Regions from separate parts of the Paenibacillus sp. LX16 genome, predicted to be linked through region 1. Evidence: riboswitches for the same ligand, from Rfam matches in the RefSeq annotation. Region 1 holds a riboswitch; the other holds the start of a gene.

Evidence for each region. A riboswitch is a leader RNA that binds a small molecule or an ion and turns the genes downstream of it on or off. The one in region 1 is predicted to bind cyclic di-AMP.
Region 2: linked by a shared signal. The riboswitch ahead of T3H97_RS06785 (hypothetical protein) and the one ahead of T3H97_RS00535 (C40 family peptidase) in region 1 are both predicted to bind cyclic di-AMP.

Annotation. Positions count from the first base shown of each region.
Region 1 covers NZ_CP141152.1:132,181-139,710, forward strand. The annotation lists gene motB (flagellar motor protein MotB) at 1-276, opposite strand, end outside; gene motA (flagellar motor stator protein MotA) at 269-1,063, opposite strand; gene T3H97_RS00520 (hypothetical protein) at 1,251-1,544, shown strand; gene T3H97_RS00525 (4a-hydroxytetrahydrobiopterin dehydratase) at 1,662-1,961, shown strand; gene T3H97_RS00530 (GNAT family N-acetyltransferase) at 2,040-2,546, opposite strand; gene T3H97_RS00535 (C40 family peptidase) at 2,852-3,352, opposite strand; cyclic di-AMP (ydaO/yuaA leader) riboswitch at 3,358-3,495, opposite strand; gene T3H97_RS00540 (hypothetical protein) at 3,772-4,599, opposite strand; gene T3H97_RS00545 (M1 family metallopeptidase) at 4,611-6,623, opposite strand; gene T3H97_RS00550 (YwhD family protein) at 6,748-7,254, shown strand.
Region 2 covers NZ_CP141152.1:1,462,499-1,470,028, reverse strand. The annotation lists gene kdpB (potassium-transporting ATPase subunit KdpB) at 1-1,041, opposite strand, end outside; gene kdpA (potassium-transporting ATPase subunit KdpA) at 1,079-2,755, opposite strand; gene T3H97_RS26385 (potassium-transporting ATPase subunit F) at 2,906-2,983, opposite strand; gene T3H97_RS06785 (hypothetical protein) at 3,167-3,562, opposite strand; cyclic di-AMP (ydaO/yuaA leader) riboswitch at 3,678-3,850, opposite strand; gene T3H97_RS06780 (glutathione peroxidase) at 4,317-4,802, shown strand; tRNA gene T3H97_RS06775 (tRNA-Leu) at 4,953-5,035, opposite strand; gene T3H97_RS06770 (urease accessory protein UreF) at 5,298-6,053, shown strand; gene T3H97_RS06765 (Rha family transcriptional regulator) at 6,334-6,555, shown strand; gene T3H97_RS06760 (helix-turn-helix domain-containing protein) at 6,704-7,018, shown strand; gene T3H97_RS06755 (IS3 family transposase) at 6,973-7,530, shown strand, end outside.

The sequences.
Region 1 (7,530 bases):
TTTCGATTTTACGGGTTGTGACACTTGTTCTTTATTTTTGCCCATATCCATGGATTGTGACGACGGATTCGCGGCCGAGTGATCCAGCACGCCAGTGCCGCCACTAAAAGCTGCATTCAGGGATTGAGCCATAGTTTCAAATTTTTTGGCGTCGAGCGAGCTCATACCGAATAAGACAATGAAAAGAGCCAACAGAAGGGTCATTAAGTCGGAATATGGCAACAGCCAGCTTTCGTCAGCATGCTCTTCATGCGGTTCATGTCTCTTTTTACTCACTGGAATCGCCATCCTTCTGGGTCATCGTAGCCCGTTCGGTCGGAGTCAGGAAGATCGTCAGTTTCTGACTGATGGCGATCGTCGATATCCCCGATTGAATGGAAAGCAGACCTTCGACCATCATTAATTTAAGCTCTACTTCTTTTTTGGATAACCGTTTCAGCTTGTTGGACATCGGATGCCACAGGACATAACCTGTAAAAATACCGAGCAACGTCGCAATGAAGGCTGCTGCAATGGCATGAGAGAGCTTTTCCATGTCACTAAGGTCAGCCAGAGCGGCAATCAGACCTACAACCGCACCGAGTACCCCGAGCGTTGGAGCATACATACCGGCTTGGGAGAAGATCAGTGCGCCAGAGCGATGTCGATCCTCGGTAGCATTGATATCCTCCATCAGAACGTCCCGTACGAATTCCTGATCATTGCCGTCAATAATCATTCGCATGCCGCCACGCATAAAGGGATCGTCGATTTCCTCTACCTTAGATTCCAAGGCGAGCAGACCTTCACGACGGGTAATGGATGCCCACTCGGTAAACGTACCGATGAGCTCTTTGCGGTCTAACAGTTTTTGTTCAGTGAAAATAACCTTGAACAGCTTCGGAATCCGTTTGATTTCTGCCATCGGGAAGGCCATAAATATACTCGCTGCCGTTCCGACGAAAATAATCATGTAAGCAGCGGGATTATTGACCAGATTGACGACCGGAGCGCCTTTTAAGATCATCCCGACGACCAGTGACAAAATCCCGAGCACAAGTCCGATAATGGTTGAAATTTGCATGATACACCTCATCCATGAGAATAGATTTTGAATCCTTTCATGCCGCCGGGGTCGTCCTTGCCCCAAGCGCGTCATTACAAGACGGATTATAGTATTTATCGACAAAACTCTCTTTTTTGTTAAGTGCGAATTTCCGGTATAATAAGGTGATTATGTATTAAATGGCGGAACCATTGGAGGAAATGGCATGGGAGTAAAGCATGGGCGTGAGTATGAACAAATTTTGAACGATTTGACAGAGGCTGTGGGGCGCATCCCAGATAGCTATGAATTTTTTGAGATGGAAGCAGAAGATTGGGACAGGCTGGACCCGGCGGGACGTCAGGAAGTCAATGAAGCTTTGGCAGAAGACTTATTTTATGCACTGGGTACAGAGCCCACAATCACTGTAGGGAGTGGCGTTGTGATCTATGAGCCGGAGCAGCATCGTATCTATGTACTCATTGGAGACGAGGAGCTGACGTCAGTCCCTTTGATTTGAGGTCCGTCTTATGGATTTATCAACGGGGCCGTGGTAATATGTACACCAATATATCGTAGTTTTGGCCGTATTTAAGCGGTCGAAAGGCTTCCGTATAAACGGGGAGGAGTTCGTAACATGCCTTTTACACAAGAAGAGATTGAAGCACATCTGGAGAAACTGGAGGGCTGGGAACTGGAGGAAGGACGATGGATCGTTCGAAAATATAATTTTTCCAGTTTTATGAAAGGGATTGCATTCGTGGATGAAGTTGCTGCTATATCTGAAGCATTCAATCATCATCCATTTATTACGATTGATTACAAGACCGTGACTCTGCGTTTGACCTCTTGGGACGACGGCGGTATTATGGCCGTGGATATTAAGGAAGCCCAACAATATAATGAAGCCTTTGAAAAAATGCGCAGCAGTCATTGAGCTTGTAATGATCTGTCGTATGATGATAAAAGCGCCTTCGCTATACAACATCGTGGTTGTATGCCGAAGGCGCTTTTATCATAGAACCTGGGTTGGGTGGTCGGGACGATATACCATACAATAAAACGGTTTTTTGCCATCGGGAGTCTGGCGTTCATAGGTATCTGTAAGCTCAAATCCAGCCGCCTTGTAGGCCCGGATAGCGCGCCCATTCCAAGTGAGCACCTCTAGATCAATTTCATTCTTCGGGTTGCGTCGTTGAGCTTCCTCTGCAATGGCACGGACAAAATCTGATCCTTTGCCATGTCCGCATCTGTCAGGGTGCATTCCAAGACCTAGCCGGGTCACACCGATCATAGGAAAATATTGAGCAAATCCCGTCAGCTTATTCTCTTCATCCAGTACGGCAACATATTGCTCTTGGCGAAGCGTGGGACTCCCAAATTCGACTTCAAGCGCCTTCATTTGTTCCCAGGGGAGCCAACCGTATATGTTATAAGGTGGATCATAGCGCCACTCACAGATTGCAGCCGCTTGATGCTCGTCCATCGGTACGATCCGATAGTTGGATATTGAGGCCGGCATGTGTTCCATCCTCCTTTTACACAGGTACTTCAATCATTAACAACAGATTGTAGACAAGTTGCAGGGGAATGGCAAGCGTGTTTATTTCATACCTAAGTCGGGTATACATTCAATAAGAAGGAATTACTGCTCATATGCTCCCCCAGCGGTGACGGTAAAACCGACGATGTTCGCTAAAATTGAAACCTTTTGAGGTCTCAGTTCGTCAGTAAAGATAATAATTGCTGATGTTGTGGACATAAAAAACCGCAATTCGATTCCGGCCAGAATCAAATTGCGGCTAGGGTTAGCTTGCTGTGCGTTAGTTATTCTACGTTATCGTCATCAGGAATTTCTGAAGCTACAGAATGGTAAGCGTCTGTGCTCATAATTCTTTTTGCACCGACATAGCGGTTAGCGTAATAATTTTCGTTCAGTGAGCTAACTACTACACCACGTGAAGTCGAGGAGTGGGCAAATTTCCCTTCACCTACGAAGATACCTACATGGGAAATGCCTCTTCCTGTGGTGTTGAAGAACACCAGGTCCCCAGGTCTCATTTCATCGCGGGATACAGAAGATCCCATTTTGAATTGTGATCCGGATTGATGCGGAAGTTTAATTCCCAGTTTGTTGAATACGTACATTGTGAAGCCGGAGCAATCGAATCCCTCGAGTGTAGTGCCTCCGCTTCTGTAGCTCGTTCCTTTGGCATCTTGAATGACCTGGTCCATCTTGGAGTCTGCATATGCACTGCCGCCACCGAATGTAAAAGATGTAAAGGCAATGGCAAGACCCATAGCTGCGATCGTTAGCTTCTTCTTCAAAAAAAATATACCCCTTCCAATGCCTGCGAGGTTAGCTTAAGGATTCGGTAGAAGGTTCCCCTATGACCACTCTGTTGCGAGATCAATTCACCCAAACTGGTTCCCCCGCTTCCTAGGTGCCAGGAATTAGGCTTAACTTAAGATGTGCACCTTGGAGAGCAGTATTCACAATAACGTTATTTTTGAGATAAAGGTTACAATAAAGATTACAAAGTTGTTACTATCAGTTCACTGCGATTATTGTAACAAAGACGGCTGGCTTTGGCAAATGTTTCATTGCAAAAAGTTACAAAAAAAATCTGCTCCTAATGTCTCAGGAACAGATCTTGTTAACAGTATTCAGTTATGTGTCGTTTGCGCGGGTATGAGTCAGGGTTTTTCGACAGACGGAAATGAAGTAAAAAACATAAAGGCAGGGTTTAGCTTCTACTGGAAATATCGGTATGCCATAGTCTGTACTGCGAACTGATATGCCACAGCCTGACCAGACTAGTAACAAAATGATACGATTGCTGGAGAATGAGCGCCAGCATGCCAGTCCAAATCATCGCCACGGTGCCAAATAGACCGAAGACCAGCAGCACACAAGCACCGAGCAAAAGGGATATACCGACAGCTGGGAGGAGCTGGCGAAAGAAGGCGAGCAGGGAGGATAGTATGGTGTGACCACCGACAGTACCCAGTTGCATATACAGGATGCACTGCCGAATGAACCATCCGTATGCCATCCATCCAATGACATAGGGCAATAAATGCAGCAGATAAGAGGGAGATTGAAGCGCTCCTGCTACAATAGGGTAGAGTCTCGGTACCACCCAAAAGGCGGGAAGCAGCAGCAGTCCCAACTCAATGGTGTAATACAACAGCGACGACATGCCATGGCGTTTCATACCCTTGAAAAAGGACAGGCTTTGCGGTTCAGTCGCATCGGTATGCAGACTTTGATATATTCCGGCTCTAATGAAGGGAGTGATCAGTATGCGTAGTACAGTCGCCCCTAGTAGTATCCACAAATACACATGTACTTCCCGGCTGTCCATCAGAGCAATCTGGCTCTCCATCCAAAACAAGGTCTGTCCCAGCTCGTTTTGACCCTGATCAGGATAACGGAGCAATAGCGGGATAACGGCAGACTGCACCAGCCGATAGAGAAACACCCCCCACAGTAGTCGATACAGAAATAAAATGATAACGATATAAAATCGTATGCGCACCAGCGCCCAGCCCTCTTTTATAACAGTCCGCATCTATAGACACCTCACCATGACAGACTTCCAAGCAGTGTCTCCAACAGCTTGGTTACACTTATACTCCAACGGGTTTGTTGTTTTTCGTCCAATTCGGCCTTTAGGCTATTGTTAATATGCTTATTCTCCAGTGCAATGGTATATAGAGGATCAAGGGTTACATAGGAAACGGGAGAAGTACTTTTGACCCGAAAAGTTGTGCTTTTGCCCGCGCCGTCCCAAGCCTTGAATATCGTTGTCCCATCCTTGAAGGTAAATTGGACAGGGATCTTGGGATAATCCGCCCCTTTTTTGCTGACCGTCACGACTGCTTCATATCCATTCTCCAGCTTGTGGTTTGTGATGTGATCCACTGAAAAGTCCGCCATTTGGCCGTCATATACATACTGTTCAAAATAGTGGCTCCATGAGCGTCCGGTGACTCTCTCCACGATACGTTGAAAATCCTGTGAGGACGGATGCTTGAATCGGTACGTCTGGACGTAGGTCCGCATAATGCGATCCATTTTTTTCATACCCACCTGACGTTCAATGCCCCGTAGTACCAGCTTGCCTCGAGAGTAGGCATTTTGCGCGTACTCAGCAGCTGAGCCGTACTTCCATGACTCGCGGTTTAGCGGCTGTGGGGAGGCTACCTGTCCCGATTGTAATGGCAAGTTGGGGGTAAGCCCATATTCTTGTTCCATAAGCCGCTCCTCTGCATAGGAGGTGAAGCCTTCATCCAGCCACGGCTCCTCAAATTCATTATTGGCTACCATTCCGTAGAAATATTGATGTCCAATCTCATGAACTAATGTCCGTTCCAGACTATAGCCAGGATTCAGATTACCCGCAGCAGCGGCTGTGATGAGTGTCGGATACTCCATACCGCCGGCTCCATTGCCTGATTTGGGTGGAACCACGATGGATAGGGTGGAATATGGATAAGGCCCGTACCATTTGCTGTAGTACGAAAGGGCGGCCTTCGCGGCGCTCATATAGCGTCCTTTGAGCTCCTTGTGCGACGGGTCAAGGTAGAGCTTAATTTTGACACCAGGGACTTCAGCGGAAGAAAAGGGTTCTTCTACGGTTACAAAGTTGGGTGAAGCGGACCAGGCAAAATCGTGTACATCATCGGCATAAAATTGATATATTTTTTGGCCGTTCTGTCGGACGGCACCACGGGTGGGAAATCCGGTCGCTGCTACGATATGAGTTTCAGGCACCCGAATCCGTACGCTGTAAATTCCAAAATCGGCATAAAACTCGGAGTTACCATGATACTGGTGGAGGTTCCAGCCCTCCTCGGCGCGTCCACGCTGTCCTGCAGTCTCGTAGACGCTGAGCTTCGGGAACCACTGTCCTGCCATTACAAAATCATCTGTCGCACCCATACGAGCGAAGATGGCGGGCAGTTTTACCTCAAACTTCATATATAATGTGATTTCTTCGCCACCTCGTACCGGCTTGGGTAGACGCACCTTCATGAGCGAACGGTCGCCTGCGTTACCGTCATCTGGCTGCACATATTGGATGCGGTGCATGAGAGATAAACCGTCCTCTGTTTTTAGTTCAGTCAGCGTCATGGAGCCAAAGCCGTCTTTGGGCATGGTGTCTCCTCGCAGCTTTCCACCGGATTCCTTCATAAAGGTAGTTTCCATGGAAGAGAAGGCATTCGGGTATAGATGAAGATACAAATCATTCACGGTTTTCTTGCCCGGATGCTTCCAGGTCAGTGTCTCAGTGCCTCGCAAAACCTGTCCTTTTTCCAGAGACACATCAATGTGGTACTCTACCACCCGTTTGCTGAGGATTTCTGTAGCGGGCTGTGGAGGGTTCTTGGGCAGGTCAGGCAGGATGTTTGCCCCTAGAGGCTTGCCCATATTTGGGGCAAGCGCAGACTCAGACAGGGAGCCGTATAGTGGTTGGCCTATGGACTGCGGGTCGGATTGCGATTGGGGCTGCCAGGCAAACCATAACGTCCCTGCGAGGAGACCGAGGGCTAGTGTAGACAATAAAACGATTTTAGTGCGTGCTGGGGTCATACAATGGATACCTCCCGTTGACAAGCATCTACAGCATGTATATGTTTGCTTTCAGGAGATTATTAGTTAAAATATTTATAGTGTAGAATGAGTGTGAAGACGGAAAATGGAGGTCTAGTGACGCATGAGTGAAAATCAGCCGGACGGCAAAAAACAGATTGCACTGAACATTGTCAGTGGCAAGAGTAAACATAAGGGTTTCGGCGCAGGCTCAATCGACCTGAACAGCATGTCCCCGGTCATCATTGACCGAGGAGAGGCGAAAATTGATATCGGTGCCATGCATGCCAAAAGTAAAGTAGAACGTGGTATCAAGTTCTCTACGAATAAAGAGGATGTACCGAATGGACGCCAAGTATGGCTCGTATGGGTAGCCGTGGATCGTACGCCCGAAGGACGTATGTACGGCGGTGCCACCGCCTGCGAGATGCTGATTGACGACGAAGCCAAACGCGGCTGGAAAATCCTCGCCGATCACGTCAACCGTATGGATTACGCACTCAAGCGTCGTTTCATGCTGGATGATCTCGGCAGCGAAGATAAAGCAGCGCTCAAAAGTCTGCTAATTTCGCATAACGAGGAATGGTGGGACGCTTCGCCTGAAGAATTGAAGCAGGCGCTGGAAGGATAGGCCCAGCGTTAACGCAGTAATAATATTGTAAAAAAGCAGCCACATATGTGGGCTGCTTTTTTTATTGCGAAGGGTGTTAAAGAGTTTTGAACTTACAATGAGTTATACTAAAGGTGCTTTTTCCTATGAGAAGCAACCAAATTAGAACCTCTATTTAAGCTTTGTGATACCTTTAGTTGTAAGCTTTAAGACCTCATAGAATATGTACCGGACAAGTAAAATAGCAGAGGAAATCAGTAAAATATTTGAAGAAAAAAACTGTATTTACGTTATAGA
Region 2 (7,530 bases), 1.3 Mb from region 1:
CGAGCGACCCTCTGGCGTCTCATCCTTCATTGAGCTAATCGCGGACCACTTCACTAACTCTGCCTTCTCCACGCCCTCTACAGGCACGAATTCACTCGCCATCCGGTTTCCGAAGGTGATTGTACCTGTTTTATCCAGAATCATCGTGTTGATATCTCCAGAAGCTTCTACCGCCTTACCTGACATGGCCAGCACGTTAAACTGGGTGACCCGGTCCATACCGGCAATCCCGATGGCTGACAGCAGCCCTCCAATCGTGGTCGGAATCAGACAGACTAGCAACGAAATCAGCACAGGAACAGGCAAATCAATGTTAAAATGACGGGCAATCGGCGCTAGCGTAACCACCACAATTAGAAAGATAATCGTCAAGCTAATCAGCAAAGTGTTCAGTGCAATCTCATTTGGCGTTTTTTGCCGCTGTGCGCCTTCCACGAGCGAAATCATTTTATCAATAAATGTCTCGCCCGGCTCTGTAGTAATCCGCACCTTAATCCGGTCACTGACCACTCGCGTCCCGCCAGTTACCGAGCAAAAGTCACCACCCGATTCCTTGATGACCGGAGCCGATTCTCCCGTAATTGCAGATTCATCCACCGAAGCCAGACCTTCAATGACCTCACCATCGCTTGGAATCATTTCGCCCTGGGAGACAATAACCACGTCCCCCTTACGCAATTCGGTTGAGCTAACCACCTGAATGTCATTTCCGATGAGCTTGTTAGCTTGTGTATCCTGCTTGGATTTTTTTAAAGAGGCAGCTTGTGCCTTACCCCGCCCCTCCGCGAGCGCTTCGGCAAAGTTGGCAAAAAGCAACGTAAACAACAGAATAACAAACACGGCCAGGTTAAAGCCCATTTCCTTGCCAGTTCCAAAATAACCGGGAAACAGTAACATTAGCAGCACGACCAATGTACCGATCTCCACGACGAACATGACAGGATTCTTCATCATGATCATCGGATTTAATTTTATAAAGCTATCCTTGATCGCATGCTTCAAGATGCTTCTGTCCAGCATGTGTTTGCGTTGTTCCTTCATGATCAAACACCCCGTTCATCCATTCTCATTTTCTTCTTCACATGGTCAAAAATTCAGCAACAGGTCCCAATACGATGACGGGTAAAAAGGTCAACGCACCAATCAGCAGCACGACCCCGATCAGAATGGCTCCAAATAACTTGTTGTCCGTGCGCAGTGTCCCCGTCGTCACCGGAGTCGGTGCTTTGGCATTCAACGAAGCCGCCACAGCCAACAATGCAATCATAGATACATATCGTCCGAAGAACATAACCATCCCCGTTGTCATGTTCCAGAATACGTTGTTATCCGAAAGACCTTCAAACCCCGAACCATTATTTGCGGCAGATGACGCATATTCATAGAGCACCTGAGTCAACCCATGATAGCCAGGGTTAGTGACCGCATCGTATCCCCAATGACTCATAAATGCAAGTGCAGTTGGGGCGAGAATGAGAAACGGATGTACCAAAATGGCAATCGCGATCAGCTTCATTTCCTTGCCTTCAATTTTCCTTCCCATAAATTCCGGAGTTCTCCCGACCATCAGTCCGCATATAAACACACCCAGAATCGCATACATCAGCATATTCATCAGCCCGACACCCTTGCCGCCAAAAATGACGTTTAGCATCATTTCTCCCAAAGCAGCCATACCACCCAGTGGGGTTAGTGTATCATGCATATTATTGACCGAACCTGTCGTTGCCGCTGTTGTGACCGCAGTGAATAAAGCCGATTGTCCAATGCCGAAACGAACCTCTTTCCCTTCCATGCTTCCCTGAGAAGCATCCACACCCAGTGTCTGGATTAACGGATTACCTGTCTTTTCAGACACGTACGTAATGGATAGAAAAATAAGAAACAATACCATCATGGAGCTAAAAATAATCCAGCCCTGCTTACGATTACGGGCAAACAATCCAAAGGTATACGGCAACGAAGCCGGCATTACCCACATTGCCAAAATTTCCAGCACGTTCGTCCAAGGACTTGGATTTTCAAAAGGATGCGCAGAGTTAGCTCCCGCATAACCGCCCCCGTTTGTCCCCAAATGCTTGATGGACTCCAGGGAAGCAATAGGTCCCATAGAAATCTGCTGCTGTGTTCCGCTCAGCGTCGTAAGATCCGCCGTAGGCTGTAGCGTCTGGGGTACCTTCAATCCAACCAGCACCAGCGTAAGCACAAAGGCCAGCGGCAGGAAAATTCTTATAATGGCTTTAATAAAATCTTGAAAGAAATTGCCCATTCCTTCACCGCGCCGCGTCAATCCTCTCATAAAAGCCGCTGCAACCGCAAAACCGGAAGCAGCCGAAGTGAACATCATCATCGTGACGAACGCCATCTGTGTCAGATACGTAAGCCCGCTTTCTCCACTATAATGTTGGAGATTCGTATTCGTCATAAAGCTGATTACCGTATTAAAAGCTAGTGATGCTTCCATATTACTGTTTCCTGCCGGATTACCGGGAAGCATTCCCTGTAAACGCAACAGCAAGTAGCTGATCGCCACAAGCACGACATTCGTAGCAATGAAACTCATAACATACGTAGTCCAACGCATGCTCTCCAGCTTCTTCAATCCTACTACTTTATAAATCAGCTTTTCTGTTCCGCCAAAAATCCGATCCGTCCGATTCGGTTCATTCGAGAATACATGATACATATATGTACCCATTGGCTTTACCAAGAGCAGCAATATAAGGATCACAATTCCAATTTGAAGCAGCTCCATCCTCTATTCCTCCTTCAAAATGCTCCTGCGTTTGGAACAACAGACCCGATTCAGACCATCTATGGAGTGCACACGTTTGCGAAAACCTGCTACCTATGATGCTTAATATTCAGATCTGTTGTTCCCGCCCGCTCTATCCCCTATAGCTGACTAGAACTTTTCAGGGTTCAGGAGTGCGTAGATTAAATACATAAACACAATAGCCGTAAGCCCAAGTATAACGATCATCCTCTTCGTCCTCCTTTAGAGGTCTGCGCATCACACCAGCGTACAAACAGCAATATCACTCCATAACTCACAGCCATGACGAGCAGCATGTATATATCCATCATGTTCATAACCTCCGTATCGGTCCTCAGATCGCCATTCTTATTTCATCATAAAATCATAAAACAACTATGTTATAAGTGCTTATCCGTTCAGTAGAAAACCCACCTCTCCGTTCAATGTGTAGATCACATGGTCCGCTCCCAATCCCCGATAAATTCCTTGTGGATTACAGCCGTGCGTAATAACATAGATCGATTCCGATGTTAGTGGCCGACATATTTGCAGGAAACGGCAAGTCAGATTCAAGCTGTTCTCGAACAAATACACACTACCAATTTCTTTTTTTGGAAAATTCCATTTTCCCGCTTGCATGGTATTGATGCGGACAATGTGCTCCACACCCATTTTTTTGAGCTGTCGTTCCTCCTGGGCGCTATTCGTGAGAACTGCAAACGCCAATTTTTTGAACATAAGCAATTTCACAAAACTTCTGCCCGCTTCATTCGGTGCAGTGACAATAATTAACCGACCTTCCATCAGTAGCTCCTCTCCCGGTATAAAAAGACAACAAAAAGAAGCCGAAGGAAAAAGGCTTTCCTCCGGCTTCTTACATATCCATGATAAAATAAACCATGGCTGCACACGGCGGTTTGTTGCCTCTCCCTGTACGCTTACGAGGTTAGCTGTCGGATTCGGACGTGAGAGTCGCCCTATTTCTGGTACTTGACCGGAAAATTCACCCCATGAGACACACGGCTTCCGAAGCCGTACAGTCTCGATTGGTTCCCCCGCTTTTGCAACTGCAAAATTCAGCGCTATAGACATTTCGTTGTTGCTTCATTCAAGTTAATTTGAAATTACGTCTTGAATCATACACCCGCGCATGGAAGACTGTAAAGCTCAACTGCGGGGTTATAAATCGGCCTTTAGAGCCTAGTATATTAATAATAGCGCTTACAATACAACTATGCTTCTCACAGCTCCTTCAATCTCTGTTTTTCATCCCTTTTCGAAAATGACAAGCATGTCAATATTGGCGTAGGGTAGAGCGTTTTTGGCCTTTTTTTGTAAAAAGAGAAGAAAATACGCTATATGTACCAGCTAAACACCGATTGAACCCGCTTTTATAAGAAGAAACACCTTAATTCGCTCCATTTGCGGTGCGATTTACTGTTTTGAACAAAATACGATTTTACAGCGGCTAAAGGCTTGATACAGCTTTTCCAAACTTGCAACCTCGCTTTTAATTGCTTACAATTTAATTGCTGAATATTGAATAAGGAGAGATACTATGACCGTTTATGAATATGATGCGCAAACCCTGCAAGGGAAACAAATTCCGTTATCCACATATGAAGGGAACGTTCTGCTTATCGTGAACACTGCCAGCAAATGTGGGTTAACCCCCCAATACAAAGCGCTACAAGAGCTATATGACCAGTACCATGAACAGGGGCTCGAAATTTTGGGATTTCCCAGCAACCAGTTTGCCAAACAAGAGCCAGGTTCTAGCGAGGAGATTTCCGAATTTTGCCAGATCAATTATGGTGTTACCTTTCCGATGTTCGCCAAAACAGATGTCAATGGAGATCAAGCGCACCCCTTATTTCGCTACCTTACCCAAACAGCTCCGGGGGTATTAGGATCCAAAGCGATCAAATGGAATTTTACTAAATTCTTAATTACACGAGAAGGTAACGTATTTAAGCGCTATGCACCGCAAACCACTCCAGATAAGCTGGCGGGAGATATAGAGAAGCTTTTGCAGCAAAACTGACATTCTTCTTAATCACAGTTATTAAACAACCTGTTGTCTACCGTTGCTTCTGTGGCTAAAGGATATAACGAAAAATGCTTAACAAAAAAAAAAGCATCCCTTCACGTAAAACGTGTCAGGATGCTTTTTTTAACTGGGTCTTGCATATAATGCGGTCGAGAGGACTCGAACCTCCACGGGCGTACGCCCACTACCCCCTCAAGATAGCGTGTCTGCCATTCCACCACGACCGCAAATCATAATGTAATGAGGCAACAGATTTATTATACTCTCTCATCAACTATTTGTAAACAAAAATATAATAATTATTTTGTGTGTTATTTTTTCTAACATATATAAGCGATAATAATATTTAATTTGACACAAAGGCTACTAAAATGTAAATATATATTACATATATTTCGAATTTTTTTGTTATCCCCAAGTGCAGAGTAAAATAATATAACATAATAATTCACTTCGAGGAGGCGAACCACCCTGCATAAAGGCAACCGCTTGCTGAACTATGCTTTATTGTTGGACCCTTCCCTACCTATTGGTGGCTTCACCCGTTTTAACGGACTAGAGAAACTATTCCGCAACAGACATTTGAACAGTCTACAAGACCTGGAACATTACATGTTGGATGATTTGTATCCTCAATTTACAACCGTTGATGGCATGGCTATCAAAAGTCTGTATGTCGCCATCCAGCAGAATGACGGTTGGCGGATCGCTCTCATTGATAAGATGCTGCATACCCAACGTCCCTCCTTGCAGCATGTGAAGGAGTTGCGTCTATCCGGTCAGCGTCTACTCAAGCTCGCTAAGGCTCTTTATCCTTGGCTTGAATTTGACCAGTTGGAATCCATACTCATTCAATACAATGCGATTGGCACACTCGCTACCGTTCACACCTGGATTAACCTCCTCCTCGGAAACGATGTAGAACAGACCGTTCACGGCTATCTTGGCGCAGCGGTGTCCTTCTGTGTGGAAGATGCCTTCAAACTACTCAATCCTCCTTATGAGGAAAAGAACCCTTTTATGGAGCGTATGACCAGCGAGCTGCTCTCTGCATGGAAGAAGCTTAACGAACCTGAGCCAACCGCATTTCAGCGTCGTCTTCTTCACAGACACTGGTCCAGCTCCTACATCACTCTACCTCTTTATATGAGCCATAATAGCCAATTGGATGAACCTAGACTGTTTTCCTCTCCTCAGGTCTATTCAAACGCCTTCCAGCATCCCCCTGATGCGTCGTTTCGCTAATGTGGCAGCAACACCAAAAACACTCTGTCCCTTTCCTCAGGTGGCAGAGTGTTTTTTATCCACATATAATCGAAATTCACACCATTAGCAGACTCTAGACGGATTATCAGAACCATCTAGCACTTAATTAAGTAATTAATTCAATAAAATGACGCATTTACGATTGTAAAAACACGTATAAAAGTGTATCATAGTTTTAGATGGTTAATTCTAACATGTTTACTGATGATTATTATAACACACCAATTATTCCGCAAGAATCCGTAAGGGGCGATTTCTCTTGAACAACAAAATGCCTGTCACCTCCTTCGGGTGGGCCATCAAACAACGGCTTGTCGAACTTCGACTGGATCAGAAAACATTTTGTGAGACACACAATATTCCACCTTCACGCTTGTCCAATCTGATTCACGGCACCCGCAAAGCACAAAGGTACAGAAAACAAGTTGCTGCAATTCTGAACATCGACGATAACGATTATAAGGAGGCACCGCCACTCTAAACCCAACAAGCATTCCAGTTACATATAGGTCATTCCATACCACCAAGAAACCAAATAAACCCGTAAAGCGAACTGAAGTGCACCCCTTAGAATAGACATTGGAATAAACCCCTGGTTTATCCGATGAAATCTAAGGGGTGCATTTTTTATGCCGGCGAAAAAGGGAACAAAGTTTAACGAGTATACGTTTGAAACCAAGGTAGAGGCCATACGACTCCATATTGAAGAAGGTTGGACGTATCGTAGACTCATGGAGAAGTTTGGGATCGCAGATCGACATCGATTAAAAGAATGGATGCGCAAATACAAGCAACTCGGTGAATTCGGGCTCATGGACCAGCGAGGACGGCGTAAGGAGTATATCGATCAGGATAGGTATGTACAGAAGCTGAGACGGGAAAATGATATGCTAAAAAAGTGTTTGGAAATCTGGATACAGGAGATGAAGCACACAAATATATAACCATTGAGAAAGCTGCGAAAGACTATCCTATTAGCAAACTGTGTACGCTTTTCAAAGTCTCCAGAAGTGGATATTACGCCTTCTTAAAGCGTAGAGGAGCAGATCGAGATCGGGACGCGAAAGCACTTGTGAAGAAAGTGTATGAGCAGTATAACGGGGTCTACGGCTATCGCCAAATTCAACTATTTTTGCAGCACGATCATGGAGTCTGGATGAACCATAAAAAGGTACTCCGGCTCATGCAGGTCTTGGGAATCCGCTCACAAATTCGCCGGAAACATCGCTGCAACTATGCTTCCTCTACGAAAGGTCGTGTGGCGAAAAATCTGCTAAAACAGGATTTCAAGGCGGACAAACCTAATCAAAAATGGGTCACAGATATCACGCAATATCGTGTGGGGGATTGCTGGCTATATCTGTCTGCGATTAAAGACTTGTTCAATAACGAAATTATCGCGTACCAGATGAGCCATAGAAATGATAACGAACTGGTTTTACAGACGTTTCGACAA